One region of the Streptomyces sp. NPDC001663 genome, then DNA from elsewhere that is predicted to be linked to it. Evidence: riboswitches for the same ligand, from Rfam matches in the RefSeq annotation. Region 1 holds a riboswitch; each other region holds the start of a gene.
The links. A riboswitch is a leader RNA that binds a small molecule or an ion and turns the genes downstream of it on or off. The one in region 1 is predicted to bind cyclic di-AMP.
Positions count from the first base shown of each region.

Region 1 (7,698 bases):
CGTCCTGTACATTTTTTACAGACGCCGAAGGAGGGGTACCCATGACCCGACCGACCGCCCGCTACGTCCTGCCCGAGTTCACCGAACGCACGAGTTACGGAACCAAGTCGATGGATCCGTACTCGAAGCTGCTGGAGGAGCGGATCGTCTTCCTCGGCACGCAGATCGACGACACCTCGGCGAACGACGTGATGGCGCAGTTCATGTACCTGGAGCACAAGGACCCCGACCGGGACATCGCGCTGTACATCAATTCGCCGGGCGGCTCGTTCAGTGCGATGACGGCGATCTACGACACGATGCAGTACGTCACCTGCGACGTGGAGACGACCTGTCTGGGCCAGGCGGGTTCCTCCGCCGCGGTGCTGCTGGGCGCCGGCGCGCCGGGCAAGCGGTTCGTGCTGCCGGGTGCCCGCGTGGTGATCCACCAGCCGGCTCTGACCGAGCCCGTCGAGGGACAGGCCAGTGATCTGGCCATCCAGGCAGCGGAGTTGACGCGGACGCGCAACCGCCTGGAGGAGATGCTCGTACGGCACACGGGACGCAGCCCGGAGCAGGTCAACGCGGACATCGAGCGGGACAAGATCCTGGACGCCCAAGGGGCTGTCGACTACGGGCTGGTGGACCAGATCATCCCCAGCCGCAAGGCCACCCTCGCCCCGCCCACCGGGCGGTGAGCGTCCGGTGCTCCCACCCGAACTTCCGCCGTTGCCCGCACTCACGCGCGCCGAAGGCGAGTTGATCGACCGCTACCTCGACGTGGTCGACCTGCTCGGCCGCATCAACCCGGCGCACCACGGGGACACGTACCGCGGACTGCGCGCCGCGCAGGCGCTGGTGAGCAAGGCCGCCGAACTGCGCGACGCGCTCGCGCTGATGCACCAGCGGGGCGAGACCGAGCTGCACGCCCCCACGCTCGGGCGGGCCCTCAGGGTCCTGGACGGAGAGCGGCGCACGGCCCGGGTCACCGTGCCGCCGCAGACCGACAGTTGACGCACGTACGACCGGTCCGGACGCCCTGACCCGACGGCGAGGCGTCCGGACCGGCGTTCAAACGGACCAAATGGCGTACCCCCTTTTGGAGTAGACACGGCTCCCTTTTCACGACCGTCAGGGTTGCGCAACGCGCGTATCCAGAGGGCGGAATGAACTGTTCCGCCGCAGGTCCGAGGCTCGTCGGGGGCCTCAACGCCCCCTCGAACACAGGGGTGTCCACCCGAACGGGTGAGTGGTGAGTAACAACACAAACACCCGTTTCCATTGGGATTTTCGGACTTCTTTAGGTGAAGATCCCTTCCTGACGACAAGCCCCCGCCGCAGCGGCGGGGCGGTCCGGGCGGACGCCGAGTCCTGCCGCCTCCCGGATGACCGGTCGACAGGAGTGGATCGGCAGGAGTGGAGGACCCAAGCAAGACGGGTCGCCGGAACGGTCACGCCATGACCGGGTCGAGCAGCCCTTGGGGTGAAGCCGCGTCAGCGGCCGGGCAACTTCGCCAGCCCGAATCCGACAGGTCATCCTTCACAGGCGGCTGACGAAGGGTTGCGCATGACTGCGCTCAATCGTGTCCCGTCGCTGATGGCCCGGGCCGGTACGGCCTCGGCTCTGACCATTGCCGCTGTGGGCGGCTCCATCGTGGTCCCGGGTGTCGCCTCCGACGCCGCGGCCGCCACGCCGGCGACGAAGGCACTTCAGATCGCGGCCTCGAAAAAGGGTTCCCCCTACAAGTGGGGCGCCACGGGGCCACGGCGATTCGACTGCTCAGGGCTCACGCTGTACTCGTTCAAGAAGGCGGGCAAGAAGCTGCCCCGTACGGCGGCCCAGCAGTACAACAAGACCCACCACATCTCGTCGAAGAGCCGCAAGGCCGGAGACCTGGTGTTCTTCCACTCGGGCTCCAACGTCTACCACGTGGGCATCTACGCCGGGAAGGGGAAGATCTGGCACGCCCCGAAGACCGGGGACGTCGTAAAGCTGCAGAAGATCTGGACCAAGAGCGTCTGGTACGGCCGGGTCAGCTGACTCTCCCGCGGGGGCGACGCCGACCTGACCGGCCGTCGTCCCCGCGGGCCTGCCCCGGACCCTGCCGGTCACCCGTACGCCCTCTTCGCCTTCCCGCTGCCCCTTGCCTTCGCCCCGCGCTTCCCGTCCCTCGGCACGGTCCAGCGCGCCCTCCGCCCTGCAGCGCCGGCTTCCGCTACGGCTCCTGGGGCCCCCCGGCCGTCACCGGCTGGGCCGGCACGGTCCACGGGAGTTCGATGGAGACCGTCTTGCCGCCCTCGCGGGTCGGGCGCACCTGGAGGCGGCCGCCGCACTCGGCGGCCAGCCAGCGGATGATCACCATGCCTCGGCCGTTGTCCTGCTGGACGGCGGCCGGCAGTCGTTTCGGGAAGCGGGGGTGGCTGTCGGTGACGCCGATGCGCAGCTGTTCGTCACGGTCGAGCTCGATGTCCACCGTGAAGGTGGGTGACTGCCCGAAGGTGTGCTGTACGGCGTTGGTGGCGAGTTCGGAGACGATGAGACGGATCGTCTCGGCCACTTCCGTGTCGGCCGGCAGCCCCCACTCCGCCAGGGTGGTGACCACGTAACCGCGAGCCGCGGAGACCGAGGCGGGAACGCTCGGCAGAGTGACGGATGCTTCCAGATGGTCTGCCATGGCGCGGTCGTCCCTTTCCCACGGGACCGGAGTCCGACACGGAGCGGATGGTTCGAGTACGGTCCCGGACTGGTGCTTCTTCGCCAGACTGCCATTACCGCGCCGGTCACGGGTGGGATCCACCAAGATATGCATATATCTGTCGCTCAAAGCGGTGAACTCTGCGACGGGAGACCGTATTTGGGTGGCCCGGAAGGAGTAAGGAGTAGCGCATGCAGCACGGTCCCGCGGTACGCCGCCGGAAGCTGGGCGCCGAACTGCGTGCGTTGCGCACGGGTGCGGGGCTCACCAGTGGCGAGGCGGCCCGAATGGTGGGCTGGCACCAGTCCAAGGTGAGCCGGATCGAGACCGGGTCCAGCGGGGCAAAACCGGCCGATGTGCGGTTACTTCTCGACGTCTACGGCGTGGCCGACGCCCAACTGCGGGAATTGATCCTGGTGTTGGCGGGTTCCGACGAGGGCAGCGGCCGCCATCATTGGTGGCACGCCTATCGCGGCGTACTGCCGCCGACCTACCGGGATTTCATCAGCCTGGAGTCCCAGGCGAGCGCGATGCGCACCCTGGAGACCTCCGTCGTACCCGGTCTGTTGCAGACGCCCGAGTACGCGCGCGCGGTGACCCGCGCTGCGGTCGACGGGCTGGACGACGAGCGGCTCGACGCCCTGGTCGAGGTGAGGCTGGCCAGGCAGGACGTACTGCGTGCCGATCCGCCGCTGGAGCTGAGCGCGGTGCTGGACGAGGCGGTGCTGCACCGGGAGATCGGCGGCCCCGACGTCATGGCGCAGCAACTCGGGCGGCTCGTCGAGGCGGCGCGTCTACCTCAAGTGCGGCTTCAGGTACTGCCGTTCGCTGCCGGGGCGCATGTCGGCGTCACCGGACCTTTCGTTATCTTCTCATTTTCGCGCACTTCTGATCTGGATGTGGTTGTTCTCGACCACTTGACGAGTAGCCTCTACCTCGAACGGAAAGAAGACCTCCAGGCCTATACCGAGGCCTTCAACGCCCTTCAGATCCACGCCCTTTCGCCCGAGGACTCGTTGGATTACATCGCCGGGATAGGTGACGGCGCGTAACGCGTAAGGAGGCACCATGTCTGCACTGCCTCGGAACGTAACTTCCAGTACCGATCTGCACGGCGTGCGGTGGCTGCGCAGCAGCTACAGCACAGGCGCGAACAACTGCGTCGAGACGGCACTGCCGCACTCCGGCCCCTGCGCCGGGCTGCTGGCCGTGCGCGACTCCAAGGACCCGGCCGGACCCGCGCTGCTCTTCTCCCCCGAGAGCTGGGCGGGCTTCACGGCCGCGTTCCGTTCCTGATCAGTTCCGCATCGTGCGACACACGGCCGTGTCACGCCGACTCATGGTCGCGTCTCGCCGATCACACGCACAGCGCGTTCGATCTGCTCCCCGGAGAGGTCCGCGCGGGCGGTCAGCCTGAGCCGTGAGATGCCGTCCGGCACGGACGGCGGACGGAAACAGCCCACGGCAAGGCCTGCCGTACGGCAGTCGGCCGCCCACTGCACGGCCTCCTCCGGGGACGGCGCGCGCACGGAGACGACCGCGGCGTCCGGACGTACCGCCTCGTGACCCGCGGCGGTCAGGCGTGCGTGCAGTTCGGCCGCCACCTCGCGGGCCCGCGCCGCGCGCTCCGGCTCGCGGCGCAGCAGCCTGAGGGCCGCCAGGGCCGAGCCCGCCGCCGCGGGGGCGAGGCCCGTGTCGAAGATGAACGTGCGGGCCGCGTTGACCAGGTGGTCGATGACCCGGGCGGGCCCGAGCACCGCTCCGCCCTGGCTGCCGAGCGACTTGGACAGCGTGACCGTGACGACCACGTCGTCGGCGCCCGCGAGTCCCGCCGCCTGCGCCGCGCCCCGGCCGCCGTCGCCCAGGACGCCGAGCCCGTGGGCGTCGTCGACCAGCAGCCCCGCACCGCGCTCCCGGCACGCGGCGGCGTACTCGGCCAGCGGGGCGGCGTCGCCGTCGACGGAGAAGACCGTGTCGGAGACGACGACCGCGGTGCCCTCGTGCGTCCGCAGCGCCTTGCGGACCGCCTCCGGGTCGGAGTGCGGCACGACCTGTGTGGTGCCGCGGGCCAGCCGGCAGCCGTCGATCAGCGAGGCGTGGTTGCCCGCGTCGGAGACGATCAGCGAGCCGTGCGGGGCGAGCGTGGTGACCGCGGCGAGGTTGGCCGCGTAGCCGGAGGAGAAGACGAGCGCCGCCTCGAAGCCGCAGAAGTCGGCCAGTTCGCGCTCCAGCTCGGTGTGGAGTTCCGTCGTACCGGTGACGAGCCGCGAGCCGGTCGAGCCGCCGCCCCAGGTCCGCGCCGCCCCGGCCGCGCCCTCGGCGACGGCGGGATGGTGGGCCAGACCCAGGTAGTCGTTGCTCGCGAGATCCAGGAGCGGGGAGTCGGCCGGGCGCGGGCGCAGGGTCCGTACGAGTCCGGCGCGGCGGCGCAGCTCCGCCTGCTCGTCGATCCAGCCGAACGCCATGACTCCTCCGGGGCTTTTGTAGGCAGTGGACAGACACTAGCCGCAGCGGCCGCACCCCATGATGTGGCAATACCCACACGACGAAGTGCCTCTCTTGTTCAATCTCTCCTTGGCCGGGAGCGCTTCCTTAGGACAGGATCGGCTCTCATGGACCTGCTGAACACGCTGGTGGACAAGGGGCTTCGGCGCGAGCTGCCGACCCGCGAGGAAGCTCTGGCCGTCCTGGCCACTTCCGACGACGACGTGCTGGACGTGGTGGCCGCGGCCGGAAAGGTGCGCCGGCACTGGTTCGGCCGACGGGTGAAACTCAACTATCTCGTCAACCTCAAGTCCGGGCTGTGTCCGGAGGACTGCTCCTACTGCTCCCAGCGGCTCGGCTCCAAGGCCGACATCCTGAAGTACACCTGGCTCAAGCCCGAGCAGGCCTCCGAGGCCGCGGCCGCCGGTCTGGCCGGTGGCGCCAAGCGGGTCTGCCTGGTCGCCTCCGGGCGCGGGCCGACGGACCGGGACGTGGAGCGGGTCGCGGGCACCATCAAGGCGATCAAGGAGCAGAACGAGGGCGTCGAGGTGTGCGCCTGCCTCGGTCTGCTCTCCGACGGCCAGGCCGAGCGGCTGCGCGAGGCCGGCGCGGACGCCTACAACCACAACCTGAACACGTCCGAGGGGACGTACGGGGACATCACGACCACGCACACGTACGCCGACCGGGTCGACACCGTCAACAAGGCGCACGCGGCCGGTCTGTCCGCCTGCTCCGGGCTGATCGCCGGCATGGGCGAGAGCGACGAGGACCTGGTCGACGTGGTGTTCTCGCTGCGCGAGCTGGACCCGGACTCGGTGCCGGTCAACTTCCTGATCCCGGTCGAGGGCACCCCGCTGGCCAAGGAGTGGAACCTCACGCCGCAGCGCTGTCTGCGGATTCTGGCGATGGTGCGGTTCGTCTGCCCGGACATCGAGGTGCGCATCGCCGGCGGCCGCGAGGTCCATCTGCGTTCGATGCAGCCGCTCGCCCTGAACCTGGCCAACTCGATCTTCCTCGGCGACTACCTGACCACCGAGGGCCAGGCCGGCCAGGCCGACCTGGAGATGATCGCGGACGCCGGCTTCGAGGTGGAGGGCGCCGACCAGGTCACCCTTCCGGAGCATCGGGTGACGGCGGGCGGAGGCTGCGGTTCGCACGCCGGTGCCGGCTGCGGGTCCCACGAGGACGCCGGGTGCGGGTCGCACGAGAGCGGCGGGGTCTGCGGTACGGCCGCCACGGCGCCCGCGGTCAACGAGCCCCGCACCGACCTGGTCGCCCTGCGCCACCGCGGCGTCGGAACGGACCTCGCACCCAATGCCTGACCTGCCCGTGTCCGAGCTGCTGGAGCTCGACCGACGGCATGTGTGGCATCCGTACGGGCCCATGCCCGGCCGTCAGGAACCGCTCGTCGTGGAGTCGGCGAGCGGGGTGCGGCTGCGGCTGGCGGACGGCTCCGGCGAGCTGGTCGACGGCATGTCGTCCTGGTGGTCGGCGATCCACGGCTACAACCACCCGGTGCTGAACGAGGCCGCGCGCGAGCAGCTCGGCCGGATGAGCCATGTGATGTTCGGCGGGCTGACGCACGAGCCCGCCGTACGGCTTGCGAAGCACCTTGTCGACATGTCTCCCGAGGGCCTGGAGCACGTCTTCCTCGCCGACTCCGGTTCGGTGTCGGTCGAGGTCGCGGTCAAGATGTGCCTGCAGTACTGGCGTTCGCTGGGCCGTCCGGCCAAGCAGCGCCTGCTGACCTGGCGCGGCGGCTACCACGGCGACACCTGGCAGCCGATGTCGGTGTGCGACCCCGAGGGCGGGATGCACCAGCTGTGGAGCGGGGTGCTGCAGCAGCAGGTGTTCGTGGACCCGCCTCCGGTCGAGTACGAGGAGTCGTACGCGCAGCTGCTGCGTTCGGCGATCGAGCGGCACGCCGACGAGCTGGCCGCGGTGATCGTCGAGCCGGTGGTGCAGGGCGCGGGCGGGATGCGGTTCCACTCCCCCGCGTATCTGCGGGTGCTGCGCGAGGCCTGCGACGCACACGGCGTGCTGCTGGTGTTCGACGAGATCGCGACCGGCTTCGGGCGCACGGGCGCGCTGTTCGCCGCCGACCATGCGGCGGTGACGCCCGACGTGATGTGCGTGGGCAAGGCGCTGACCGGCGGCTACCTGACCATGGCGGCCACGCTCTGCACTGCACGCGTGGCGGACGGGATCTCGCAGGGCGAGGTCCCGGTCCTGGCCCACGGCCCGACCTTCATGGGCAACCCCCTTGCGGCGTCCGTCGCCTGCGCCTCGATCGAGCTGCTGCTCGGGCAGGATTGGCTCGGCGAGGTCAAGCGGATCGAGACGGGGCTGCGGGAGGGCCTGGCGCCGACCCGCGAGCTCCCGGGCGTCAAGGACGTACGCGTCCTCGGCGCGATCGGTGTCGTCCAGCTCGACCATGACGTCGACATGAAGGCCGCCACGGCCGCCGCCGTGCGCGAAGGCGTGTGGCTGCGGCCGTTCCGCGACCTGATCTACACGATGCCGCCGTACGTCACCG
Region 1 is NZ_JBIAUR010000006.1:196,426-204,123, reverse strand. Features, by position in the region: gene ACFY1L_RS20700 (ATP-dependent Clp protease proteolytic subunit) at 42-677, shown strand; gene ACFY1L_RS20695 (hypothetical protein) at 685-993, shown strand; cyclic di-AMP (ydaO/yuaA leader) riboswitch at 1,332-1,543, shown strand; gene ACFY1L_RS20690 (C40 family peptidase) at 1,547-2,020, shown strand; gene ACFY1L_RS20685 (ATP-binding protein) at 2,196-2,654, opposite strand; gene ACFY1L_RS20680 (helix-turn-helix domain-containing protein) at 2,867-3,727, shown strand; gene ACFY1L_RS20675 (DUF397 domain-containing protein) at 3,744-3,971, shown strand; gene ACFY1L_RS20670 (8-amino-7-oxononanoate synthase) at 4,013-5,140, opposite strand; gene bioB (biotin synthase BioB) at 5,288-6,484, shown strand; gene ACFY1L_RS20660 (adenosylmethionine--8-amino-7-oxononanoate transaminase) at 6,477-7,698, shown strand, end outside.

Region 2 (7,698 bases), on a different contig from region 1:
GGGCCGGGGACATGGAACCGACGGCGGCCGGCGGCTGGACCTACTGGCAGGCCGGGGCGCCCGGCCGCGGCATGCAGGCCCTGCGGGTCCAGGTGCCGTACGGCTCCCAGGGCGACATCGTGCGCGTGCACCCCGGTGAGGAGTGGCTGTACGTCCTGACCGGGCGGCTGCGCCTGCGCCTCGGCGACACGACGCATCTGCTCGCCCCGGGCGACAGCGCGCACTTCGACTCGCTCACCCCGCACCGCATCGCCGCGCAGGACGCCGACGGGGTCGAGCTCCTCTTCGTACACACCCTGCTGCAGAGCCCCACGGCCACGCTGTGCCTGGGCCCCACCACTGGAGACACGCCATGAGCAACAGCAACATGGAGGAGAAGTTCCCCCGCGCCCTGTGGGTGCGCCTGATCATCTACATCGCCGTGGGGCATCTCTTCGCGGCCTTCGTCTACCTGCTGTTCGAGGTGGGCGCGAAGTGACCCGCCGGGTCAGTCGAGCAGCCGCTCCCGCAGTTGCTCGCGAAGCTCCGGCGTGACCCCCAGTCCCTGCTCCAGGTAGGCGTCCACGCTGCCCCACGTCTCCTCGATGGTCTCGAAGGCCGCCGCCATGTACTCGGCACGCGCCTCGAAGAAGGGGCTGAGCAGCTCCATGACCTCGGGGGAGTAGGCCTCGGGTGAGGAGCTGCTGCGGCGCACCTTGTAGCGGCGGTGCTTCGCGTTCGACTCCATGTAGTCGGCGACGATCGCCTCGCGCTCGACACCCAGGGTGAGCAGCGTTACGGCTATGGACAGGCCCGCGCGGTCCTTGCCGGCCGCGCAGTGCATCAGCGCGGGCACGCTGTCCTCGGCGAGGGAGCGCAGCACGCGTGCGTGCACGCCGGTGCGCTCCTTGATGATCGTCCGGTACGAACCGATCATGCGGTTCGCCCCCCTGCCGTCGCCGAGGATCTCCCGCAGCTGGTCGATCTCGCCGTCCCGGACCATCTTCCAGAACTCGGAGCCCTCCGCCGGGTCGGTCAGCGGCAGGTTCACATTGCGCACGCCCGACAGCTCGACGTCCGGGCCCTCCAGCTTCTGGTCCGCCGCATTCCGGAAGTCGAAGATCGTGTGCAGTCCCAGGGACGAGAGGAACTCCGCGTCCTCCTCGGTCGCGTGCGCGAGGTGGCCGCTGCGGAACAGCACTCCGTACCGCACCCGCCGTCCGTCCACTGTCGGAAGTCCGCCAACATCACGGAAGTTGCGGACTCCGGCAAGCTCGGGCTCGGTCGACGGGATCTGCTGCGTCACGGGGGCTCCTCCCAGTCCGCCCCCGCCGGCGCGGCTCGTCGACAGGGACTCTCCCGACGATACGACATGGATTCCTTAGGCAATGAGTTGTCCACAGGCGTTGCGAGCGGGCCCCATGGCCCTTGATGATGTTGGCGATTGATCGCACCTGTTCGGATATGTGAGGGCTTGATGCTGGAGATCGCCGACAACGGCCGTACATGGCTCCTCTCCGGGCCGGCCAGTGGCTACGCCGTCCATCTCACCGAGGACGACGAGCTCCTGCACCTGCACTGGGGTCCCCGGATCACGCTCGCGGACGCCGAGGCGCTCGCCGTCCGCCCGCTGCCCGACTACTGGCCCTTCGAGTCCACACTCGACGGACGCGAGGAGTACCCGGTCGAGGGCGGCCCCCGCTTCGTGCGGCCCGCCCTGTCCGTGCGCACCGACGAGCGCCGCGGCACCGAGTGGCGCTTCGAGACGTACGAGGGGGAGGGCGACCATCTGCGGCTCCGCTTCCGCGACGGCGGGCTCGCGATCACGCTGCACTACCGGATGCGGCAGGACGTCGTGGAGCGATGGGTGACCCTCGACAACGACGGGCCCGCTCTGGAGCTGCTGCGGGCCGACCCCGCGACCTGGACCCTGCCCGATCGGGAGGGCTGGCGGCTGTCCCAGCTGCACGGGCGGTGGGCCGCGGAATCCCGGCTGACCGCCTCTCCTCTCACCTACGGTGAGAAGGTCATCGGCAGCCGCCGCGGCCACACCGGGCACCAGCACTTGCCCTGGGTCGCGCTCGACACCGACGCGACCGAGGAGCGCGGCGAGGTCTACGGCTGTGCTCTCGGCTGGTCCGGTTCCTGGCGGATCGCGGTGGCGCAACTCCCGGACGCGCGCGTGCAGATCACCGGCGGCGCCGGCTACGACGACTCCGGGCTGCTGCGCCTGGAGGCGGGGGAGTCGTACACGTCCCCCGTCTTCGCCGGCCTCTGGAGCGACGGCGGCTTCGGCGGTGCGAGCCGCGCCTGGCACGCGTACCAGCGCGCGTACGTCATCCCGGACGCCGACCGGGACCGGCCCGTGCTGTTCAACTCCTGGGAGGCCACGGAGTTCGACATCTCCGAGGAGCAGCAGGGGACCCTTGCGCGCCGGGCCGCGGCGATCGGTGTCGAGCTGTTCGTGGTCGACGACGGCTGGTTCGGCAAGCGCGTCAGCGACCGCGCCGGACTCGGCGACTGGACGCCCAACCCGGACCGGTTCCCGAACGGCCTCAAGCCGCTCGCGGACTATGTGCACGCCCTCGGCATGCAGTTCGGCATCTGGGTCGAACCCGAGATGATCAACCCAGACAGCGACCTCTACCGCGCACACCCCGACTGGGTGCAGTTCCAACCGGGACGAAAGCGGACGGAATTCCGCAATCAGCTCGTACTGAACCTGGCCCGGGAGGACGTCCAGGAGTACCTGTGGGAGCGACTCGACGCGCTCCTGTCCAGCGCCCCGATCGACTACGTGAAGTGGGACTTCAACCGCTGCTTCACCGACGCGGGCTGGCCGGACGAGCCTTACCCGCAGCGGCTCTGGGTCGACCATGTCCATGCCCTGTACGCCCTGTTGGATCGGCTGCGGGCGGCCCACCCCGACGTCGCCTTCGAGTCCTGCTCGGGCGGTGGCGGCCGGATCGACCTCGGGATCATGAGCCGTACGGACCAGGTGTGGACCTCCGACAACACCGACCCGCTCGACCGGCTCGCCATCCAGCACGGCTTCAGCCAGATCCACCCTGCGCGCGTAATGGCCGCCTGGGTCACCGACAGCCCGAACACCCAGCTCAACGGGCGGGTCAGCTCGCTGCGCTTCCGGTTCGTGAGCGCCATGGCGGGCGTACTCGGCGTCGGCGGGGACCTGACTCAGTGGACTGAGGAGGAGCTTGCCGAGGCTCAGGAGTGGGTGACGCTCTACAAGGGGATCCGGCCCCTCGTGCAGCACGGCGACCTCTATCGGCTCCGACCCCCGACGGGTGGACTCAGCGCGGTGCAGTACGTGCGCGGGGACGAGGCGGTTGTCCTTGCCTGGCTCCAGGCTCAGAGCTACGGCGAACCCGTACCGGCGCTGCGGCTGCGCGGCCTCGATCCGGCAGCATCGTACGAATGCCTCGAAACGGGCGAAGTTCACGGGGGTGCCGTATTGCTGCATCACGGACTTCGTACCGGATTGCGCGGTGACCTCGATGCGGCGATCTTCCGGCTGCGTCGCATCTGAGTCGTCTGTCCGAATTGGCGCGTTGATTCTGCTTCATCATCCTTCGTTCCAACTCGCTCTGGAATGAGGTGTGGTGGAGCAGTGTCACGTGAGGAGCGTCATATCCGTGACCGTGCGTGGCCCGTCATGTTCACGTAATTCACATGCTTTACATGGGGGTTTGGGTAAGGAGATGCTCCCGTAATTCACGCTGGGTAACCGCGAATTCCCACAAGGGATCAACAGAATCCCATTCACAGGGAACCGTCACTTGTCCCTTTGCGTCGCGGTCGCTTACGTTCGCCACCAATCCGGACGGACGCCCAATCCTGCCGCCGCCCGGTGCCCGCACAACTCACCCGTGAACGGCAGGAGCGGGGGACCCACAGGTACAACTGCCTGTTCCGGTCTCCGGAACGGCTAGGGGTTAAGTCGCGTCCAAAACGCGGCCGGACATCTCCAGTTCGCACCCGACAGCTCACCTCGTAGGCGCCGGAGAGGAATTCGCCATGCCCGCGAAGGGTAAGCACCGCCGCCCGAAGTCCCAGCGTTTCACTCGCTCCATCGCCGTCGCCGGAACCGGTGGCGCAGCCCTTGCTCTTCCGCTCATGGGCGCCGCCGGGGCCCATGCCGCCACCCCGCAGTCCGCTTCCCAGTCGGTTTCGGAAAAGACCGTCCAGTCCCTTCCGGCCGCCGAGAAGAAGGCGACCGAGAAGAAGACCGCGGGCGTGCGGACCTATTCGGTCCGGGCCGGTGACTATCTCTCGAAGATCGCCGACGAGCAGCACGTCGCCGGCGGCTGGAAGAAGCTCTACTCGGACAACCGCCGGGCCGTCGGCGACGACCCGTCGCTGATCCACCCGGGTCTGAAGCTCACGATCGGCAAGAAGGCCGCGACGAGCACCACCAAGTCCTCGTCCTCCGCCCCGTCGAAGGCCTCTGCGTCGAGGGGCTCTTCGGCGAAGTCCTCTTCCTCCTCGAAGACGACCGCCACGCAGGCCGCCGAAACCACCAGCACCGCGAACGGGTTCACGCTCCCGGTCGCCGGTGCCACCGTCGGCACGGGCTACCACGTGGCCGGCAGCATGTGGTCCAGCGGGTACCACACGGGCGTCGACTTCGTCGTCCCGACCGGCACCTCCCTCAAGGCCGTGGGCGCGGGCACCGTCGTCTCCGCGGGCTGGGGCGGCGCGTACGGCAACCAGGTCGTCATCAAGCTCGCCGACGGCTACTACGCGCAGTACGGCCACCTGTCCCAGCTCTCCGTCTCGGCAGGCCAGACCGTGACCGAGGGCCAGCAGATCGGCCTCTCCGGAGCGACCGGCAACGTGACCGGCCCGCACCTGCACTTCGAGATCAGGACCACGCCGAACTACGGCTCCGACGTGGACCCGGTCGCCTACCTCCGCTCGAAGGGCGTCGGAGTCGGCTGACCCCCCGCCGACCCATCGCCTGACACGCCGCCGAAGGCCGGACCCCGATCCCCGGGTCCGGCCTTCGGTGTCTTCGGCTTTGCGGCGCCATGATCGCTTCATTGCGGTCTTGTGGCGGGTGGTGCAGGGCTGTCGACAGCGAGGGGAAAGTGGGGACACAGTGATCTCCGTAGCGATGCAAGCGCTTTCTAACGCCTTTCGAGGCCTACGGAGGTCCCCGTGCCCGGCGTCGACCGACGCACCGTCATCAAGGGCGCCGCAGCCGCGGCCGCCGCCGCCCAGTTCTCCTGGGCCCGCACCGCCGCCGCGGCGGACGGCTACGACGCCGAACTCCACTGGCTGGAGGGCCAGGCCCCGGACGTCCACGCCGGTGCCACCTGGGGCGTGCCCTGGGCGCGCGGCGCCCACCGGCCGGAGCAGAGGTTCCGGCTCGCGAGCGCGGACGGCGCGGACGTCCCCGTACAGACCTGGATCACCGGCTACTGGCCCGACGGCTCGGTCAAGTGGACCGCGCACGCGATCGCGCCGGACGCTCCGAAGGCGTCGGCGTACCGGCTCACGGCCGGAACTCCCGCCACGCCCGCGCGGAAGGTCACCGTCACCCGCTCCGCCGGACGCGTCGAGGTGTCCACCGGCGTCATCACCGCCGTCTTCGGCGCGAAGGGCTCCGACACGGTCGTCCGCAGTGTCCGACGCGGGACCGTCGAAATCGCGCGGGCCGGTCAACTGGTCGCCGTACGGCAGGAGTCCGTGCGCGAAGGCGCGGACGTCGAGCAGTTCGCCGGTCGTGTCGAGAAGGTCGAGGTGGAGCAGGACGGCCCGGTGCGGGCCGTGGTCCGCGTCGAGGGCCGGCACCGCCGCGGGGGGCGCACCTGGCTGCCGTACACGCTGCGTTTCGTCTTCTTCGCCGGCGCCGAGGCCTTCCGTCTGGTGCACACCTTCGTCTGGGACGGCGAGCAGAAGCCCGGCTCCGACGAGGGCGACTTCCTGCGCGGCCTCGGCATCCGCTTCACGGTGCCGCTCTCCGACCAGCCGTACGACCGGCACATACGGTTCGCCGACTCGGGCGGCGGCCTGTTCGGCGAGGCCGTCCAGGGCATCACCGGTCTGCGCCGCGACCCGGGCCGGGCGGTCCGCGATGCCCAGATCGCCGGCGAGAAGCTGCCGGACACGTCCACCTGGGACACGCGGGTGTCGAGCCGCCTCGCCTACATCCCGAAGTGGGGCGACTTCACGCTCACCCAGCCCACCGCCGACGGCTATGTCGTCCGCAAGCGCACCAAGGCGGGCCACGGCTGGATCCAGGCCGCCGCCGGTCGGCGCGCGGGCGGCTTCGGCTACGTCGGCGGAGCGGGCGGCGGACTCTCCTTCGGGCTGCGGGACTTCTGGCAGCGCCACCCCACCCAGCTCGACGTCCGCGGCGCCGCGAGCGAGGCCGCCGAGGTCACCCTCTGGCTCTACTCGCCCGAGGCCCAGCCCCTCGACCTGCGCTTCTACCACGACGGCCGCGGCCAGGACACGTACGAGAAGCAGGCCGAGGGCCTGGAGATCACGTACGAGGACTACGAACCCGGCTTCGGCACCCCGTACGGCATCGCCCGCACCAGCGAACTCACCTTCTGGGCACTGGAGAAGACACCGAGCGCCGCGGTGCTCGCCGCGCAGGCCGCCGCCACGGCGACCCCGCCGCTGCTCACCGCAACGCCTCAACGGCTCCATGCGGCAGGGGTGTTCGGCGACTGGGCCCCGGTCGACCGCTCCAACGGCGCCCGCAAGGCGGTCGAGAACCACCTCGACGATCTCTTCGCCTACTACCGCGACCAGCGCGAGGACCGCCGCTGGTACGGGTTCCTCGACTACGGCGACGTCCAGCACACGTACGACAACGACCGGCACGTCTGGCGCTACGACGTCGGCGGATTCGCCTGGGACAACTCGGAGTTGGGTACCGACCTCTGGCTCTGGTACCACTTCCTGCGCACCGGCTCGGCCGAGGTCTTCCGGTTCGCGGAGGCGATGACCCGGCACACCGGCGAGGTCGACGTCTACCACCTCGGCAAGTGGGCCGGCCTCGGAACTCGCCACGGAGTGCAGCACTTCGCGGACAGCGCCAAGCAGGTCCGCATCTCCACGGCCGCCAACCGCCGCTTCCACTACTTCCTCACCGGCGACGAACGCACCGGCGACCTGCTGCGTGAACTCGTCGACGTGGAGCTGACGTTCCTCGAGGTCGACCCGCAGCGCAAGGTCCGCACCGACGGCTACCAGCCCGGCGACCGACACGCGCTGTCCGTCGGGTTCGGCACCGACTGGGGCGGGATCTCGGCGGCCTGGCTGACCGAGTGGGAGCGGCGCGGTCCGGGCGCCGAGAAGGCGAAGGCCAAGCTGGTCAACTCGCTGCGGACGATCGCCGCGCAGCCCAACGGCTTCTTCACCGGCGCGGGGCTGCTCGACGCCGACACCGGCAAGTTCGCGATCACGACCGACAAGAGCGTGAACGTCTCGCACCTGAGCGCCGTCTTCGGGCTCGTCGAGACCAACAGTGAGATCGTGTCGCTGCTCGGAGACGAGGAACCCGAGTTCCGGACCGCCTGGCTGAACTACGCGCAGTACTACAACGCCACCGACGCCCAGAAGAAGCAACTCACCGGCTCCACCTGGAAGTCGGCGCTCCCTGCGGCCCACTCCCGCATCACGGCCTATGCCGCCAACCGCAAGGACGACCCGACGCTCGCCAGGCGCGCGTGGAACGAGTTCTTC
Region 2 is NZ_JBIAUR010000001.1:512,147-519,844, reverse strand. Features, by position in the region: gene ACFY1L_RS02510 (helix-turn-helix domain-containing protein) at 1-356, shown strand, start outside; gene ACFY1L_RS02505 (DUF6126 family protein) at 353-478, shown strand; gene ACFY1L_RS02500 (tyrosine-protein phosphatase) at 488-1,285, opposite strand; gene ACFY1L_RS02495 (alpha-galactosidase) at 1,457-3,526, shown strand; cyclic di-AMP (ydaO/yuaA leader) riboswitch at 3,832-4,010, shown strand; gene ACFY1L_RS02490 (peptidoglycan DD-metalloendopeptidase family protein) at 4,015-4,938, shown strand; gene ACFY1L_RS02485 (Tat pathway signal sequence domain protein) at 5,158-7,698, shown strand, end outside.
Region 2: linked by a shared signal. The riboswitch ahead of ACFY1L_RS02490 (peptidoglycan DD-metalloendopeptidase family protein) and the one ahead of ACFY1L_RS20690 (C40 family peptidase) in region 1 are both predicted to bind cyclic di-AMP.

Region 3 (7,698 bases), on a different contig from region 1:
CGGGCCGCCCCCGGAGGACGATCACGCCTTCTTCGGCCAGCCCAAGGGCCTGCTGACCCTCTCCGGCCTGGAGGTCTGGGAGCGCTTCTCGTTCCTCGGCATGCAGGCCATCCTGGTGCTCTACTTCGCCGACACACTGGCCCACGGCGGCATGGGCATGGCGGCCGGAACCGCGGCTTCGGTCTCCGCGGCCTACGGCACCCTCGTCTACCTGGTCTCCGTCGCCGGCGGCTGGCTCGCCGACCGCATCCTGGGCTCGTACCGCGCGGTGCTGTGGGGCGGCATCCTGATCGCCTGCGGCCACTACGCCATGGCGGTGCCCACGCCGAGCATGACCTGGGTGGGCCTGGGCCTGATCAGCGCCGGCACCGGGCTGCTCAAGCCCAACGTGGCCACCATGGTCGGCAAGCTGTACCGGACCGACGACGACCGCCGGGACGCCGGTTTCGCGCTCTACTACATGGCGATCAACATCGGCGCCTTCGCGGGCCCGCTGATCACCGGCTGGCTCGGCGACCACAGGGGCTGGCACTGGGGCTTCTCGGCGGCCGCGATCGGCATGACGTTCGGGCTGATCCAGTACGTCGCGGGCCGGCGTCACCTGGCCGGACGCAGGCACACGGCGGAATTCGCCCTCGCGCCGGACGCGATGCGCCGGGCGATCCGGCTGATTCTCGCGGGTCTGGTGGCCGTGGTGGTGGTCGCCATGGCCCTTGCCGCCGCCGGTTGGCTGACCATGGGCCGCTTCGTCGACCTGCTGACGCTGATCTCCGTGATCGCCCCGGTGGTCTACTTCGCGGTGATGTTCGCGAGCCCGCGCGTGACGCGCGAGGAACGCGGCCGGCTGCGCCCCTACGTCGTCCTCTTCCTCGCCTCGACGGTCTTCAACTTCATCCTCTTCCAGGCGTACTCGACGATGATGCTGCTGGCCTCGAAGAACGCCGAGACGGCCATCCTGGGCTTCGACTTCCCCGCCAGTTGGTACGCCTCCGCGCTGGGCGCATTCGAGGTCGGCCTCGCGCCCGTGGTCGCCGCGCTCTGGGTGCGCATGGGGCACCGCCAGCCGCACGCCTCCAACAAGATCGCCATCGGGGTCGTCCTGGGCGGCCTGTCGTTCCTGCTGATGGTCCTGCCGACCTCCGGGCACTCCTCCGACGACTACCTGATGTCCGCCTGGTGGATCGTGGGCTCGTATCTCCTGCTCGGCCTCGGCGACGTCCTCCTGGAGACCTCCGGCATGTCGGCCACGACGAAACTCGCCCCGGCCGCCTTCTCCAGCCAGACCATGTCCCTCTGGTTCCTGTCCCTCGCCCTCGCCAACGGCATCCAGGCGCAGACGGTGAAGCTCTACGACGACGTCTCCAAGCCCGCCTACTTCGGCGTCAACGGCGCGATCGCGGTGGCCGCCGGCCTGGCCGTGATGGCGGCCGCGCCCTGGCTGCGCCGCACGATGCACCCGGTCCACTGAAGCCAACGGGGTCCTGCTGATGCACATTCGTACGTCCTTCCCCTACGACACGACTCACGACGACCTCTGGATCCCGCTCCCCGACGGGACGTTGCTGTACGCGCGCGTGTGGCGCCCCCTGACGGACGAGCCCGTACCGGCGCTCCTCGAATACCTGCCGTACCGCCTCTCCGACTGGACCGCGCCCCGGGACCACCAGCGCCACCCCTGGTACGCGGGCCACGGCTACGCCTCCGTCCGGGTCGACATCCGCGGGCACGGCAACAGCGAGGGCATGCCGACGGACGAGTACTCGGCGACGGAGCTCGCCGACGGCGTCGAGGTGGTCAACTGGCTTGCGGCGCAGCCCTGGTGCGACGGCAAGGTGGGCATGTTCGGCATCTCCTGGGGCGGCTTCAACTCCCTCCAGATCGCGGCCCTCGCGCCCGAGCCGCTCAAGGCGATCGTCACGGTCTGCTCCACGGACGACCGCTATGACAACGACGTGCACTACATGGGCGGTTCCGTTCTGGCGGTGGACATGCACGCGTGGGCGGCGACGATGCTCGCCTTCGTGTCGCGACCGCCTGATCCGCTGTACGTCGGCCCGGTCTGGCGGGAGATGTGGATCAAGCGTCTGGAGGCCGCCGTCGAGCCCTTCCTGCACACCTGGCTGGCCCACCAGACGCGGGACGAGTACTGGCGCCACGGCAGCGTCTGCGAGGACTACGGCGCGATCGACGCCGCCGTCCTCGCGGTGGGCGGCTGGCACGACCCCTACCGCGACACCGTGCTCCGCCTCGTCGAGCACCTGCCCGCCGACCGTGTACGAGGCCTGATCGGCCCCTGGTCGCACCAGTACCCGGACCGCGGTCTGCCGCCGGGCCCCGCGATCGGCTTCCTCCAGGAGACCCTGCGCTGGTGGGACCACTGGCTGAAGGGCATCGACTCCGGGGCGATGCGCGAGCCCCTGCTGCGTGCCTACGTCAGCGACTCGCATCCTCCGGCCACGGTGTACGGGACGCTGCCGGGGCGGTGGGTCGGGGAGCCGGCGTGGCCGTCGCCCAACGTCACGGCGGTCTCGTACGGCTTTCGGGACAGTGCTGTGTCACATTCCACCGCCGCTGTGCCGGTCCGCTCACCCCAGCACACTGGCGTGGACGCCGGCCGTTTCTTCCCCTTCGGCAACGACGCCGATCTGCCGCCGGACCAGCGCGACGACGACGGGCGGTCGGTGTGCTTCGACTTCGTGGTGGGCGAGGAGACGTGGGTGCTGGGGCGGCCGAGGGTGCGGCTGCGGGTGACGTCCGAGGTGCCGAGCGGTCAGATTGCCGTACGGCTGTGTGACATGGCACCGGATGGTTCATCGACCCTCGTCACGCGCGGCGTACTGAACCTGTCCGCGCGGCAGGGACGCGACCGGGCCGTGCCATGGACGCCGGGTGCCACCGAGTACGTCGAGTTCGAGCTGAGCGGCATCGGTCACGTCTTCCCGCCCGGTCACCGCATCCGCCTCGCCGTGTCCTCCACGTACTGGCCGTGGATCTGGCCGCAGCCCGATTCGGCGGCCGGCTTCACGCTGCATCCGGAAGGCAGTTCGCTGGAACTTCCGGTACGCGCGCGTGCGTTGGCCGAGACGGCGATCACCTTCGAGGAGCCGGAGCAGGCGGAGCCGCTGGGCGTGAACTCCCCGATCACGCTGGACGAACCGCGCCCCGAGCGACTCGTGGTGCGGGACGTCGCCAAGGGCGAGTGGCGTCTGGAGGTCGACCCGCGCTACGGCGGCACGCGCGTGTACCCGGACGGTCTGGAGTTCACCGAGGACGCCCTGGAGACGTACACGATCCACGAGGCCGACCCCCTGTCGGCCCGCACCCGCTCGGACTGGTTCGTCCGCCTGCACCGGCCGGAGCTCGCGTGGGACGCCACGGTCCGTACGCGCTCGGAGATCAGCTGTACCGGAAAGGACTTCATCGCCTCGAATGAGGTGATTTGCACGGACGGCGGGGAGGTCGTCTTCCACCGGACATGGGAGCAGCGAATCCCACGGACGGCCGGTTGACTATGAGTTGAGGACATTGCCCGTTTTTGCACGCTTCGCGAATCGGGCGAGATGTCAGTGACTTGAGTCACGCACGACCGCGGGCGTCGCCACCACCCACGGTTCGCGTCTCCCCTTGCGCCATGAGCGAGTTGAGCCTTGGCAGCCGCAAAGGATCAAGCGCCCCATAAGGCTCATGCCGAGGTCAATGGGTGCGATCCATGAGTCCGGCACTTGTTTCGGGCATGTGCTCTCGCATACGTTTCCGGCCCAGCCGGGTGGACGCCTAATCCTGCCGCCGCCCGAGCCATCCATCACCGCACCCACTCGTACACGGCAGGAGCGGGGGACCCAGGTAAGTCGCCGGTCCGGACGTCTCGATGCGTTCCGGAACGGCTCGGGGTGAAGCCGTGCCCGCCAGGGCACGGCCGGGCAACTCCCCGCCCGAACCCGACAGCTCACCTCGTAGGCGCCGGAGAGGAACAGCGCCATGCCCCGAGGCAAGCACCGCCGCCCCAGAACCAGCCCCCTCACCCGAGGTGTCGTCGCCGCCGGAACCGGCACCGCCGCCCTCGCGATCCCGCTCCTGAGCGCGACCGCCGCGAGTGCCGCGACGCCGGCCCAGGCCCCCGCTGCCGTGTCGGCCGCATCGCAGGTCAAGTCCGTCACGTACACCACGGTCAAGGGCGACACGCTCTACGGCATCGCGGACAAATACGACACTCCGGGTGGCTGGCAGCAGATCTACAAGGACAACCGCAAGGCCATCGGCGACAACCCGAGGCTGATCCACTCCGGCCTGAAGCTGACGGTCAAGACGACGAAGACGGCGAGCGCGACGGCCACCAAGAAGTCCTCGTCCGTCGCGCACGCCACCCAGGCCTCCGCCAAGACGTACGCGAACAACCTGGACGGATGGATCCGCCAGTCGCTGGACATCATGGCGCAGAACGGAATTCCCGGGACGTACGACGGCATTTACCGCAACATCATTCGGGAGTCGTCGGGCAACCCGGCCGCCATCAACAACTGGGACTCCAACGCCGCCGCGGGCACCCCGTCCAAGGGTCTGCTGCAGGTCATCGACCCGACGTTCCTGGCCTACCACGTGCCCGGAACGTCGCTCGACCCCTTCGACCCGGTCGCGAACATCACCGCCGCCTGCAAGTACGCGGCCGCGCGGTACGGCTCGATCGACAACGTCTTCGGGGCGTACTAGATCTCTGCCGTCACGGAAAGAGTCGTTCGAGGACGACGGCGATGCCGTCGTCCTCGTTCGACCGGGTGATCTCGTCGGCCACCGCCTTGAGTTCGGGATGGGCGTTGGCCATCGCGACGCCGTGGGCGGCCCAGTCGAACATGGGGATGTCGTTCGGCATGTCGCCGAAGGCGATCGTCCCCTCCGGGCCAAGTCCCAGGTATTCGGCGGCCAGCGCGAGGCCGGTCGCCTTCGTGATGCCGCATGGCTGGAGTTCGACGGTCCCCGGCCCCGACATGGTGACGGTGGCCAGCGAACCGACCACCGAGCGCGCCGTCGCCGCCAACTCGTCGTCCGTCAGGTCGGGATGGCGCAGCAGCACCTTGCTGATGGGTTCGCACCACAGGTCGCCGCGCCGCTCGACCCGCACCGCGGGCAGCGCCGGATGCGGCATCAGGTAGCCCGGTTCGATGAGTGTGAGGCCGTCCACGCCGTCCTGGTCCACGGCCGCGTACACCTCGCCCACCTCGGCCTCGATCTTGCCCAGGGCGGTCTCGGCCAGCTCCCTGTCCAGCGTGACGGACCAGAGCAGACGGTCCGCGCCGGCGTCGTACACCTGCGCGCCCTGTCCGCACACCGCGAGCCCCCTGCCGCCCAGTTCGTCGAGGAGCGGGCGCACTCTCGGGGCCGGCCGGCCCGTGACGACGAGGTGCCGGGCGCCAGCGCCGGCCGCCCGCGCGAGCGCGGCGAGGGACCGGTCGGAGAGCGTGTCGTCGCCTCGGAGCAGCGTGCCGTCCAGGTCGGTGGCGATGAGTGCATATGCGGTGGGTGCGGCCATGATCAGAGAATACGGACCGGACGCCGCGCCGACTCATCACCAACCGGACGACCGCCCCGTTCACCCCGGCCACTTCGTCAACTCCCGTATCGGTACGGGCCTTTCCGGTACCGGCATGGGCCTTTTTCGGCCGCTTCCGGTGCTGCCTCCGAAGTCCGTTGTCAGTGGCGGGTGCGACGCTTGCGGTGTCGCTTTCACTGACTGCCGGAGCGGGGGCTGTTGTTGTGACGGATCGGGCGGGGAAGTTCCAGGCGCATCTGCGGGAGGCCGCCGTCGGCATCCTGGAGCGGTTCCCTCTGGAGCTGCGGCCCGAGATGTACGCGCTCTCGTTCCGCATCTGGCAGATCGACTACGACACCCGGCGGCCGTACGTGGCCATCGGCTACAACACGTACCCGAGGATCCGGTGGGCGGCCCGCGGTACGAGGACGAGGTCAGGGGGCTCGGGCTCTGGTACGACGGCGAGAACGAAGAGGTGGGGGTCGGCGAGGACGACGAGATCGACGCCAAGCGCGAGCTGCTCCATCTGCACTTCGCCGACGCCTGTGTCGACCTCGCCCGGCATCTGCATGCGAGCGGCCCTATCGAGGAGATACTGGGCCGCCCGCTGCCCGTCGTGGTGTTCGACATGGACTGCCCGGGCTGGGACTTCGAGGCCACCGAGGCGGCCAACCCGCCCGGGCTGATCGAGGGGTTCCTCAACCGGCAGCGGGCACAGGGCGCGTAGGCCTCAGCCGTGTGCCGCCGCCAGGTGTTTCGCCAGCCTCGGGGAGGCGAACTCCGTGCCGCACACGAACCGCATCACCGGGCCGTACGACGCCGCGGCCGGCAGACCGGTGAAGTACAGGCCCGGGACCGAGGAGACGTATCCCGCACCCAGCTTGGGCGTGCCCCGGCTGACTGCCAGTTGCGTGCGCAGCTCGTGGCCGAGGAAGTCCATGGCCGCGATGTCGACCCGGTAGCCGGTTGCCGCGATGACGTGGTCGGCGGACAGTTGCTCCGTGCGGCCCGCCTGCGTGCGGACCGTCAGCGTCGGGCTGCCGTCGGCCGCGTCCGTCCGTACGATCCGGTCGACCTCGCTGACCTGCACCTTGCCTTCGAAGCGGTCGCGCAGCCACCACGCGCCGAGCGGGCCCAGGACGCGGCGCACCAGGTAGTGGCGGGCCTCGGCCGGAAGGTAGCGGTAGGGGTGAGGGTAGTAGCTGAGGGCCCACAGGGACCAGGCGCGGCCGAACGGCGACTCGGGGCGCAGCTTCGGCTGCTTCCACGGCGGTGCGCCGAAGGCGACCCTGCCGCGACCGCGGGACACCACCCTCACCTGTGCGCCGGCCTCAGCCGCCAGCGCCGCGGTCTCCAGCGCGGACTGGCCGGCGCCGACGACGATCAGGTCCTTGCCGGAGTAGCGCGTCAGGTCGTGCTGCTGGGAGCTGTGGGAGACCGGGCCCGTGGGGGTGGGTCCGTCCGCCGCGGCCGAGGCCAGCTCGGCCGGCAGATGGGCGAGGCCGGACAGGCCGGTCGCCACGACGACCGCCCGGGCGGTGAACAACTCGCCCGAGTCCAGCTTGAGTTCGAAGCCGCCGCCTCCCCGCCGGTCCACCGACACCACCCGCACCTGCTCCAGCTCGGGCACCAGTTTCTGCTGGAACCACTCGCCGTAGGCGATGAAGGTCTCGATCGGGATGATGTCCTCGTCCGTCACCAGCCGCTTGATGCCGGCGGCGTCGCAGTAGTCGACGAGGTTGTGGCCCTTCTGCGGGGCGTCGAAGTTGGAGGCGACCGGGGTCGACTTCAGGAGCATGCCGACGGGCATGTGGTCGCGCCAGCTGACCATGGGGTCGCCGAAGACGCGGACCGGGATGCCGCGTGCTCGCAGATGTGCGGCGGTCGACAGGCCGAAGGGCCCGGCGCCGATGATTGCAACCGGTTGAATCACGAAGTCCCTCCCCAGGACATTCACTTCGTCACTTCGTGTCCGGCTCTCACAGCTGAGCTGGCTGGCTAGCTGCTCGAACTGGTGGTGCTGCCGCGGCGGTTGGTCCGCCACAGCTGATACAGGTGCTTCGCGCCCGGCCGCACGAAGCGCGCGAGCATCGTGAGGAACGGCAGCGGGTCGTCACCCGCGAGCCAGGCCAGTTCCGTCCCGCTCGCGCGCGCCGGTGCGTGCGGCGTCGTAT
Region 3 is NZ_JBIAUR010000002.1:216,001-223,698, reverse strand. Features, by position in the region: gene ACFY1L_RS07290 (peptide MFS transporter) at 1-1,468, shown strand, start outside; gene ACFY1L_RS07285 (CocE/NonD family hydrolase) at 1,488-3,509, shown strand; cyclic di-AMP (ydaO/yuaA leader) riboswitch at 3,794-3,973, shown strand; gene ACFY1L_RS07280 (transglycosylase SLT domain-containing protein) at 3,979-4,707, shown strand; gene ACFY1L_RS07275 (HAD family hydrolase) at 4,718-5,524, opposite strand; gene ACFY1L_RS07270 (hypothetical protein) at 5,931-6,251, shown strand; gene ACFY1L_RS07265 (NAD(P)-binding domain-containing protein) at 6,255-7,457, opposite strand; gene ACFY1L_RS07260 (ATP-grasp domain-containing protein) at 7,523-7,698, opposite strand, start outside.
Region 3: linked by a shared signal. The riboswitch ahead of ACFY1L_RS07280 (transglycosylase SLT domain-containing protein) and the one ahead of ACFY1L_RS20690 (C40 family peptidase) in region 1 are both predicted to bind cyclic di-AMP.

Region 4 (7,698 bases), on a different contig from region 1:
TGCGCTTGTCCCACTTGCAGTCCTCGCGCCGGATCAGGCCGTCCTTCTCCAGCCGGGTCACGGCGTACGTCAGCCGGCTGCGCGTGATCTTCGACTTCTCGGCCAGGTCGGTCATGCGCAGGCTGCGCTCCGGTGCCTCGGAGAGGTTGGCCAGGATGGAGTAGTACAGATGCGGCATGCCGGCGTCCTGCTGCAGCTGCCGGTCGATCGCGTCCTCCAGGAGGTGTGTCGCCGCGATGTACGCGCGCCAGGCGCGCTGCTCCTTCTCCGTGAGCCAGCGAGTCGTCATGCACCCAGTGTAAGTTTGTTTCAAAGTTTAACCAAGCCTGTCCGCCGCCGAGAGTGAGCGCGTCCGATGCCCCGTCCGTACGTCCTGCTGTCCGCCGCCGTCTCCCTCGACGGCCACCTCGACGACACCGGGCCCGACCGCCTGCTGCTCTCGTCCCCGGCCGACTTCGACCGCGTCGACGAGGTGCGGGCCTCCGTCGACGCGATCCTCGTCGGCGCCGGCACGATCCGTGCCGACAACCCGCGCCTGCTGGTCAACTCGCCCGAACGCCGCGCCGTCCGCGTGGCCGCCGGAAAGCCGGAGTACCCCCTCAAGGTCACGGTCAGCGGCTCCGGCGATCTGGACCCGACGGCGAAGTTCTGGCACACGGGCGGCAAGAAGATCGTCTACACGACCGACAAGGGCGCCGAGCGGGCCCGCGCGCTCGGCCTCACCGCCGACGTCGCCCCGCTCGGCCCCGACCTCGACTGGCGCCGCCTCCTGACGCACCTGCACGACGTACGCGGAGTGCGGCGTCTGATGGTCGAGGGAGGTGGCACGATTCACACCCAGCTCCTCCAGCAGGGCCTGGCCGACGAACTCCAGCTCGTCCTGGCCCCCCTGTTCGTGGGCGACCCGAAGGCCCCCCGCCTCTTCGGCCCCGGCACCTACCAGGGCGGCCGCCTGCGCCTGGTGGAGACCCGGCGGATCGAGGACGTGGTCCTCATGCGCTACGAGCCCACCGCCCCCGGCGCCGGCCCCCTCTCCTCCGCCGCAGACCACCACTGGCTCGCCCTCGCCTGCGAACTGGCGGCCCAGTGTCCGCCCTCCCGCACGGCCTTCAGCGTCGGCGCGGTGATCGTCGCCGCCGACGGCACGGAGCTCGCCCGCGGTCACTCGCGCGAGGGCGACGACCCGGTCGTCCACGCCGAGGAGGCGGCCCTGGCCAAGCTGGACCCCGCCGACCCGCGGCTCGCGTCGGCGACGGTCTACAGCAGCCTGGAACCCTGCGCCCACCGCGCCTCACGCCCCAAGCCGTGCTCGCGGCTGATCCTCGACGCGGGCGTACGGCGTGTGGTCACGGCCTGGCGGGAGCCGGACACGTTCGTCGAGGACGCCGACGGCAGCGGGCTGCTGGCCGCGCAGGGCGTCGAGGTGGTCGTACTCCCGGAGCACGAGGAGCGGGCCAAGGCACCGAACGGCCACCTGCTCGCATGAGCCGCCGCAGGTCATGACCGGGCCGCGGAAACCGTGCATGACCGGCCCGCGAACAACCCGTGTGCTGACAGCCCCGCGGATGGCGTATGCTGGTGACACACCGACGCGGGGTGGAGCAGCTCGGTAGCTCGCTGGGCTCATAACCCAGAGGTCGCAGGTTCAAATCCTGTCCCCGCTACTCAAGGCTCAGGGTCGGAGTCCAGTCACTGGACTCCGGCCCTGAGTGTTTCCCCCGATCGGCCTTCACGGCTCGCGCCCCGATCCCGCTCCCGGAAACCTGGAGCCGTGGAGCAGGAGGGGCCGATCTCGTACGCGCGCACCTTCGCCCGCATGCTCCCGCCGCTGCTGCTCGTCGTCGGGGCGATCTACGACTACCTCACCCCGTCGGAGTTCACCGCGGGCCCGCTCTTCACCGCCGCGCCCCTGGTCGCCGCCCCGCTCTACTCGCGCCGGGGCACCGTCCTCACTTGCATCGCGTCCGTCCTCGTCGTCGCCGCCGTCCATCTCGAGCTCGGCATCCTCTTCCACATCGACTCGATCACCGAGCTGGCGACCGTGCTGACGGTCGCCGTGCTGGCCGTCCTCATCAACCTCCTCGTCCGCCGCGGCCGCGAGCAGCTCGCCTCGCAGCGCGAGAGCGCCGAGGCCGCCCAGCGCGCCGTCCTGCCCCAACCCGCCGAGCGGATCGGGGGGTTCGCCATCGCCGCACGCTACGAGGCGGCGCAGGAGGACGCCTTCATCGGCGGCGACCTGTACGCGGTGCAGGACAGCCCGCACGGCGTACGGCTGGTCGTGGGCGACGTACGGGGAAAGGGGATGGGGGCGGTGGCCGCCGTCGCCGTCGTCATCGGGGCGTTCCGCGAGGCCGCCGAGCAGGAGGCCACGCTGGAGGCGGTCGCGCAGCGGCTGGACCGGGCGCTGGCGCGCGAGGCGGTGCGGCGAGAGGGGATCGAGCTGTTCGAGGGGTTCACGACCGCCGTGCTCGCCGAACTCCCGCACGGCGACGGCATCCTGCGGATCGTCACCCGCGGCCACCCGCCCCCGCTGCTGCTGTGCCCCGACGGCACCGTGCACACCCTGCACGCCCGCGAGCCGGCCCTGCCGCTCGGCATGGCCGATCTGGGCATCTGGCCCGACCGCGCCGAGGAGATCGAGTTCGCCGGCGGGGCCACGCTGCTGCTGTACACCGACGGGCTGTCCGAGGCACGGGACGAGCACGGGGTGTTCTTCGACCCCGCGGACCGGCTCTCCGGCCGGGTGTTCCACGACCCCGGCGCGCTGCTCGCCCGCCTCGCGGAGGAGGTGCGCCGGCACACCGGGGGCGGCACGACCGACGACATGGCACTGCTCGCCGTACGACGGCCGACTCCTGACCGAATGTGACCGCGTGTGATCGGGCGACCGCCCTCCGCATAACAACTGACATACCGTCAATACCTGTGAGGTTCTTGAGGTGTGGCCAACTCGCCCGATTTTCGCCGCTCCTGGCACGTACGTCCTGGCCAGAAAGGTTAATGATCAAGCGGAACACCTTGGAATCGGCACCCCGGGTCTATTAACGTTCGATAACGCAGCGCGGTCGTCCCAGCCGTCACAAGAGGCGGCTCCGTGCGCACGCGCCGAATCCCGCAAGGGAACCGGGGAACCACCACCCTGGGGTGAATCGCGCTGATACCGCCGTGGACCCACGGCAGGTATACGCGCGTAGGAGACCTTCCTGCTCCGAACCCGTCAGCTAACCCGGTAGGCGAGAAGGAAGGAAAGGAGCACGCCCACGTGGCGTCCAACCCGCCTGCCCCGGCAGCCCCGTTCGTGCCGAGCACCGAGCCCTTCGGCTTCGCCGGCCCCCGCACCGACGAGGGTCCGTGGGAGGAGTGGAACCCCACCGAGGAGTCCCTCCGCCCGGTACGCGGCCGGCATCGTGTGGCGAAGCAGCGCGGCGGGGGACTCGCCCGCAGCTCCACTGTCCTCGGCGTCGGTGTCATAGCCGCCGTCGGCGCGGGCGGCATGGCCAGCGCCAACACCGGCAAGCCGCCGGTGTCCATCTCCATGCCCGATCTGCCCTCCGTGTTCGGCGACTCCGCCGACGCCCCCAAGGGCTCCGCCACGGCGCTCAGCGATGTCGGCGTGACCTCCGCGGACACCGCGCAGGGCGCCAAGGGTGCCGGTGAGGCGCTGCGCGACCGCATCATGGCGCAGGCCGAGTCGCAGCAGGTGCAGATCGACAGCAAGGCCCAGTCGGCCACCGAGGCGGCCCTCGCCAAGCAGGTCGACGACGCGGCCGCCAAGGCCGAGAAGGAGGCCGCGGCCAAGGCCGAGGCCGCCAAGGAGAAGGCGGAGGCGGAGGCCAAGAAGGCGGCCGAGGCCGCGCGCCTGGCCGAGCTGGCCAAGCAGTTCAAGCTGCCGGTCGTGTCGTACACGATCACCGGCACCTTCGGACAGGCCGGCTCCATGTGGTCCTCCGGCTACCACACGGGCCTCGACTTCGCCGCCCCCACGGGCACGCTCATCAAGGCCATCCACAGCGGCACCATCACCGAGGCCGGCTGGGCCGGCTCGTACGGCTACCGCACCATCCTCACCCTCGACGACGGCACCGAGCTGTGGTTCTGCCACCAGTCGTCGATCAGCGTGAGCGTCGGCCAGAAGGTCAGCACCGGTGACGTCATCGGCCGCATCGGCGCCACCGGCAACGTGACCGGCCCGCACCTCCACCTCGAGGTCCACCCGAACGGCCAGTCCACCGGCATCGACCCGATGACGTGGCTGCGCAGCAAGGGCCTCAACCCCTGACGTTTACAGGATCTTTGCGGGCGTGCCGGAAGGACTGTTCCGGCACGCCCGTTGACGTAGTACATGACTTCTCTTCGCAAGCTCGGCTCCTCCGACCTCGAGGTCTTCCCGCTCTCCCTCGGCGGCAACGTCTTCGGCTGGACGGCCGACGAGGCCACTTCCTTCGCCGTGCTCGACGCCTACGCGGCCGTGGGCGGCAACTTCGTCGACACCGCCGACTCCTACTCGGCGTGGGTCGACGGCAACCAGGGCGGCGAGTCCGAGACGATCATCGGCAAGTGGGTCAAGGCGCGCAGCAACCGCGACGACGTCGTGATCGCGACCAAGGTCAGCCAGCACCCCGACTTCCCGGGCCTCACCGCCACCAACATCAAGGCCGCCGCCGACGCCTCCCTGCGCCGCCTCGACACCGACCACATCGACCTCTACTACACCCACTTCGACAAGCCCGAGGTGCCGGTCGAGGAGATCATCGGCGCGCTCGACGAGCTGGTGAGGGCGGGCAAGGTGCGGCACATCGCCGTGTCCAACATCTCCGCCGAGCGGCTCGCCGAGTCCCTGGAGTTCTCCGACCGCGAGGGCCTGGCCAAGTACGTGGCCATCCAGCCCCACTACAACCTGGTCTCGCGCGACACGTACGAGGGCGCACGCCAGGACCTGGCCGCGCGGTACGGCCTGGCCGCCGTTCCGTACTTCGCCCTCGCCTCGGGCTTCCTCACCGGCAAGTACCGCCCCGGTACGACGGTCGAGGGTGCCCGTGCGCAGGCCGGTGCCGGCAAGCACCTGGAGACCGAACGCGGCCGCAAGGTCCTGGCCGCCCTCGACGAGATCGCCGGCTCCCGCGCGGTCCCGGTCGCGACGGTGGCCCTGGCCTGGCTCGCGGCCCAGCCGACGGTCGCCGCCCCGATCGCCTCCGCGCGCACGGTGGAGCAGCTTCCGGCACTGCTGGGGGTGGGGGAGCTGACGCTCACCGAGACCGAGGTCGCCCGCCTGACCGCGGCGTCGGCCTGACGCCCGTCCTTTCCGAGCGCTGCGCCTGTCTTTTCGGGTGCTACGACCGGTACGGGTTGTACGCGGGATTCGGCATCGCCGGGTATCCGTACACCCCGTACATCGGCCAGGGCGGCGCCACCACCGGCACCGGGGGCGCGGTGACCCGCGCCGCGTAGTCCAGCGCGGGCCGCGCCGGTTCCCGCCGGCTCCACAGCTCGTGGAGCAACTCCCGTTCCCGTACGACGAAGTCGGCGCCGGCGCGGCCACGGCGCCCCCGGTGCCGCAGGAACGCCAGGGAGGTCGCGTACGCCTCGTACTGCGCGACCTCCCTTGCGGCGGGCTTGCCGAAGTGCTGGGCGGCGTACTGGCGGGCCAGTCGGCGTGCCCGCATCGAGCCGAGGGCGTAGGGCTCGACCGGGGTGAGCCAGCCGGCGACGGCGTAGGCGGGCAGTTCCTCGCGGACGGTGCGCAGTTCGCGCTGGCGGGTCCAGATGACCAGCCAGGTCAGCAGGCCGAACGCGGGAACCATGAAGGCGGCGTAGACCGCGAAGAAGCCGTACTCGCCGAAGGTCGAGGAGCCGTTCCAGATCGCGTGCATGCTCATCGCGAGCAGCAGGCCGGAGAGCGGGACGATGACGCGGCGCAGGTGCTGGCGTTCCGCGGAGAGCGCGGCGAGGCCGAAGCCGATGCCGGTCAGGACGGTGAAGAGGGGGTGCGCGAACGGGGACATGACCACACGCACGAAGAACGTCGCGGCGGTGACGGAGGCGATGCCGCGGTCGCCGGTGAGCTGGTCGGTGCCGAAGGCGGTGCCGAGGTAGAGGATGTTCTCGGTGAACGCGAAGCCGGTGGCGGTGACCCCGGCTATCACCACCCCGTCGACGATCCCCGTGAAGTCCCGTCTGCGGAACAGGAAGACGAGCAGGACGGCGGCGGCCTTCGCGGACTCCTCGACTATCGGCGCTATGACGGTCGCGCCGAGGGTGTCCGCGCTGGACGGATCGGCGGTCGCCGTCGCTATCCACTTCGTGGCGAAGCTGTTGGCGACGATCGCTATCAGCGCCGCCGCGCAGGCGCCCCAGGCGAAGGCGAACAGCAGGTTTCTCCAGGGCCCGGGGGCGACGCGGTCGAGCCAGCGGAAGGCGGCCAGGAGCAGCGGGACGGGCAGGACGGCGAGTCCCAGCCCGACCAGGAACCCCTCGGTGCCGGTCTGTTCGCGGACGAGGGCGAGGATGACGAGCCCGGAGAGCGCGAGCAGGGTGATGAGCGCGCCGTACCGCACCCATCTGCGCTGCCACCAGTGAGCGTGCCTGAGCGCACCGCCGGCCGGGCCGCCGGGGTGCGGCGGCTGCGTCGGGTACGGGGGATAGGTGGCCACGGCATTGACCCTAACGAGGGAGGGCGCCACCCGCGACGCAAGTCCGGCGCACCGCAGGGGCGAGGGGCTGTCAGGCGCCGGTGGGGGGCTGGTTATGAGGCGGTACGCGGTGCTGTACGCGACGGAAGAGCAGGTCGTTCACGACATGTCCTTTGTCCAGTCCCTGGCCCTCGAAACGGGTCAGCGGCCGGAAGTCGGGACGCGGCGCGAAACCGCCCTCGGGCTGCGTGTTCTCGAACTCCGGATGCGCCGTCAGCACTTCGAGCATCTGTTCGGCGTACGGCTCCCAGTCGGTCGCGCAGTGCACGATCCCGCCGGGCCTGATCCGGGCGGCGGCGAGGTCGAGGAACTCGGGCTGGATGAGCCGCCGCTTGTGGTGCCGCTTCTTGGGCCAGGGGTCCGGGAAGTAGACGCGCAGCCCGTCGAGGGAGTCCGGGACGAGCATCTCGCGGAGCAGGATGATGGCGTCCCCGTTGCCCACGCGGACGTTGGACAGCCCGCTCTGGTCGGCGAGATTGAGCAGGTTTCCCTGTCCCGGGGTGTGCACGTCGACGGCGAGGATGTTGGTCCCCTGGTCCGCGGCGGCCATCTGGGCGGTGGCCTCGCCCATCCCGAACCCGATCTCGAGCACGACGGGGTCGCTGTTCCCGAACAGCTCGACGAGGTCGAGGGTCCGCTGCCCGTCGACGTCCAGCCCCCACTTGGCCCACAGCCGCTGCAGCGCGTCCGCCTGCCCGGCCGTCACCCGACTGCGCCGCGGCTGGAAACTCCGGATCCGTCGCTCGAAGTGCGACCCGGCGGGATCGGCCTTCGGTCCATCGGGAAAACGGGGCTCCCCCTTGGCCCGGGTATGCCGGACGGACACACCGGGGACGTGGCTGTGGTGCTCGCCGCCAGGGCTGGGGTCGGCGGGCCGGGGGGCTTCGGGGACGTTGAGAGAGTCAGACACAGTGGGTCGATTTTACGGGGACGCCGTCATGATCAGCTTCCTGCGGTGCTCAGCACGGCCAACGCCCTGCGCGCCACCTCCCGCCCGATCGGCAGGGAA
Region 4 is NZ_JBIAUR010000012.1:347,796-355,493, forward strand. Features, by position in the region: gene ACFY1L_RS35730 (MarR family winged helix-turn-helix transcriptional regulator) at 1-289, opposite strand, end outside; gene ACFY1L_RS35735 (dihydrofolate reductase family protein) at 356-1,486, shown strand; tRNA gene ACFY1L_RS35740 (tRNA-Met) at 1,591-1,664, shown strand; gene ACFY1L_RS35745 (PP2C family protein-serine/threonine phosphatase) at 1,772-2,869, shown strand; cyclic di-AMP (ydaO/yuaA leader) riboswitch at 3,094-3,251, shown strand; gene ACFY1L_RS35750 (M23 family metallopeptidase) at 3,263-4,279, shown strand; gene ACFY1L_RS35755 (aldo/keto reductase) at 4,343-5,290, shown strand; gene ACFY1L_RS35760 (PrsW family intramembrane metalloprotease) at 5,331-6,650, opposite strand; gene trmB (tRNA (guanosine(46)-N7)-methyltransferase TrmB) at 6,721-7,599, opposite strand; gene lhgO (L-2-hydroxyglutarate oxidase) at 7,632-7,698, opposite strand, start outside.
Region 4: linked by a shared signal. The riboswitch ahead of ACFY1L_RS35750 (M23 family metallopeptidase) and the one ahead of ACFY1L_RS20690 (C40 family peptidase) in region 1 are both predicted to bind cyclic di-AMP.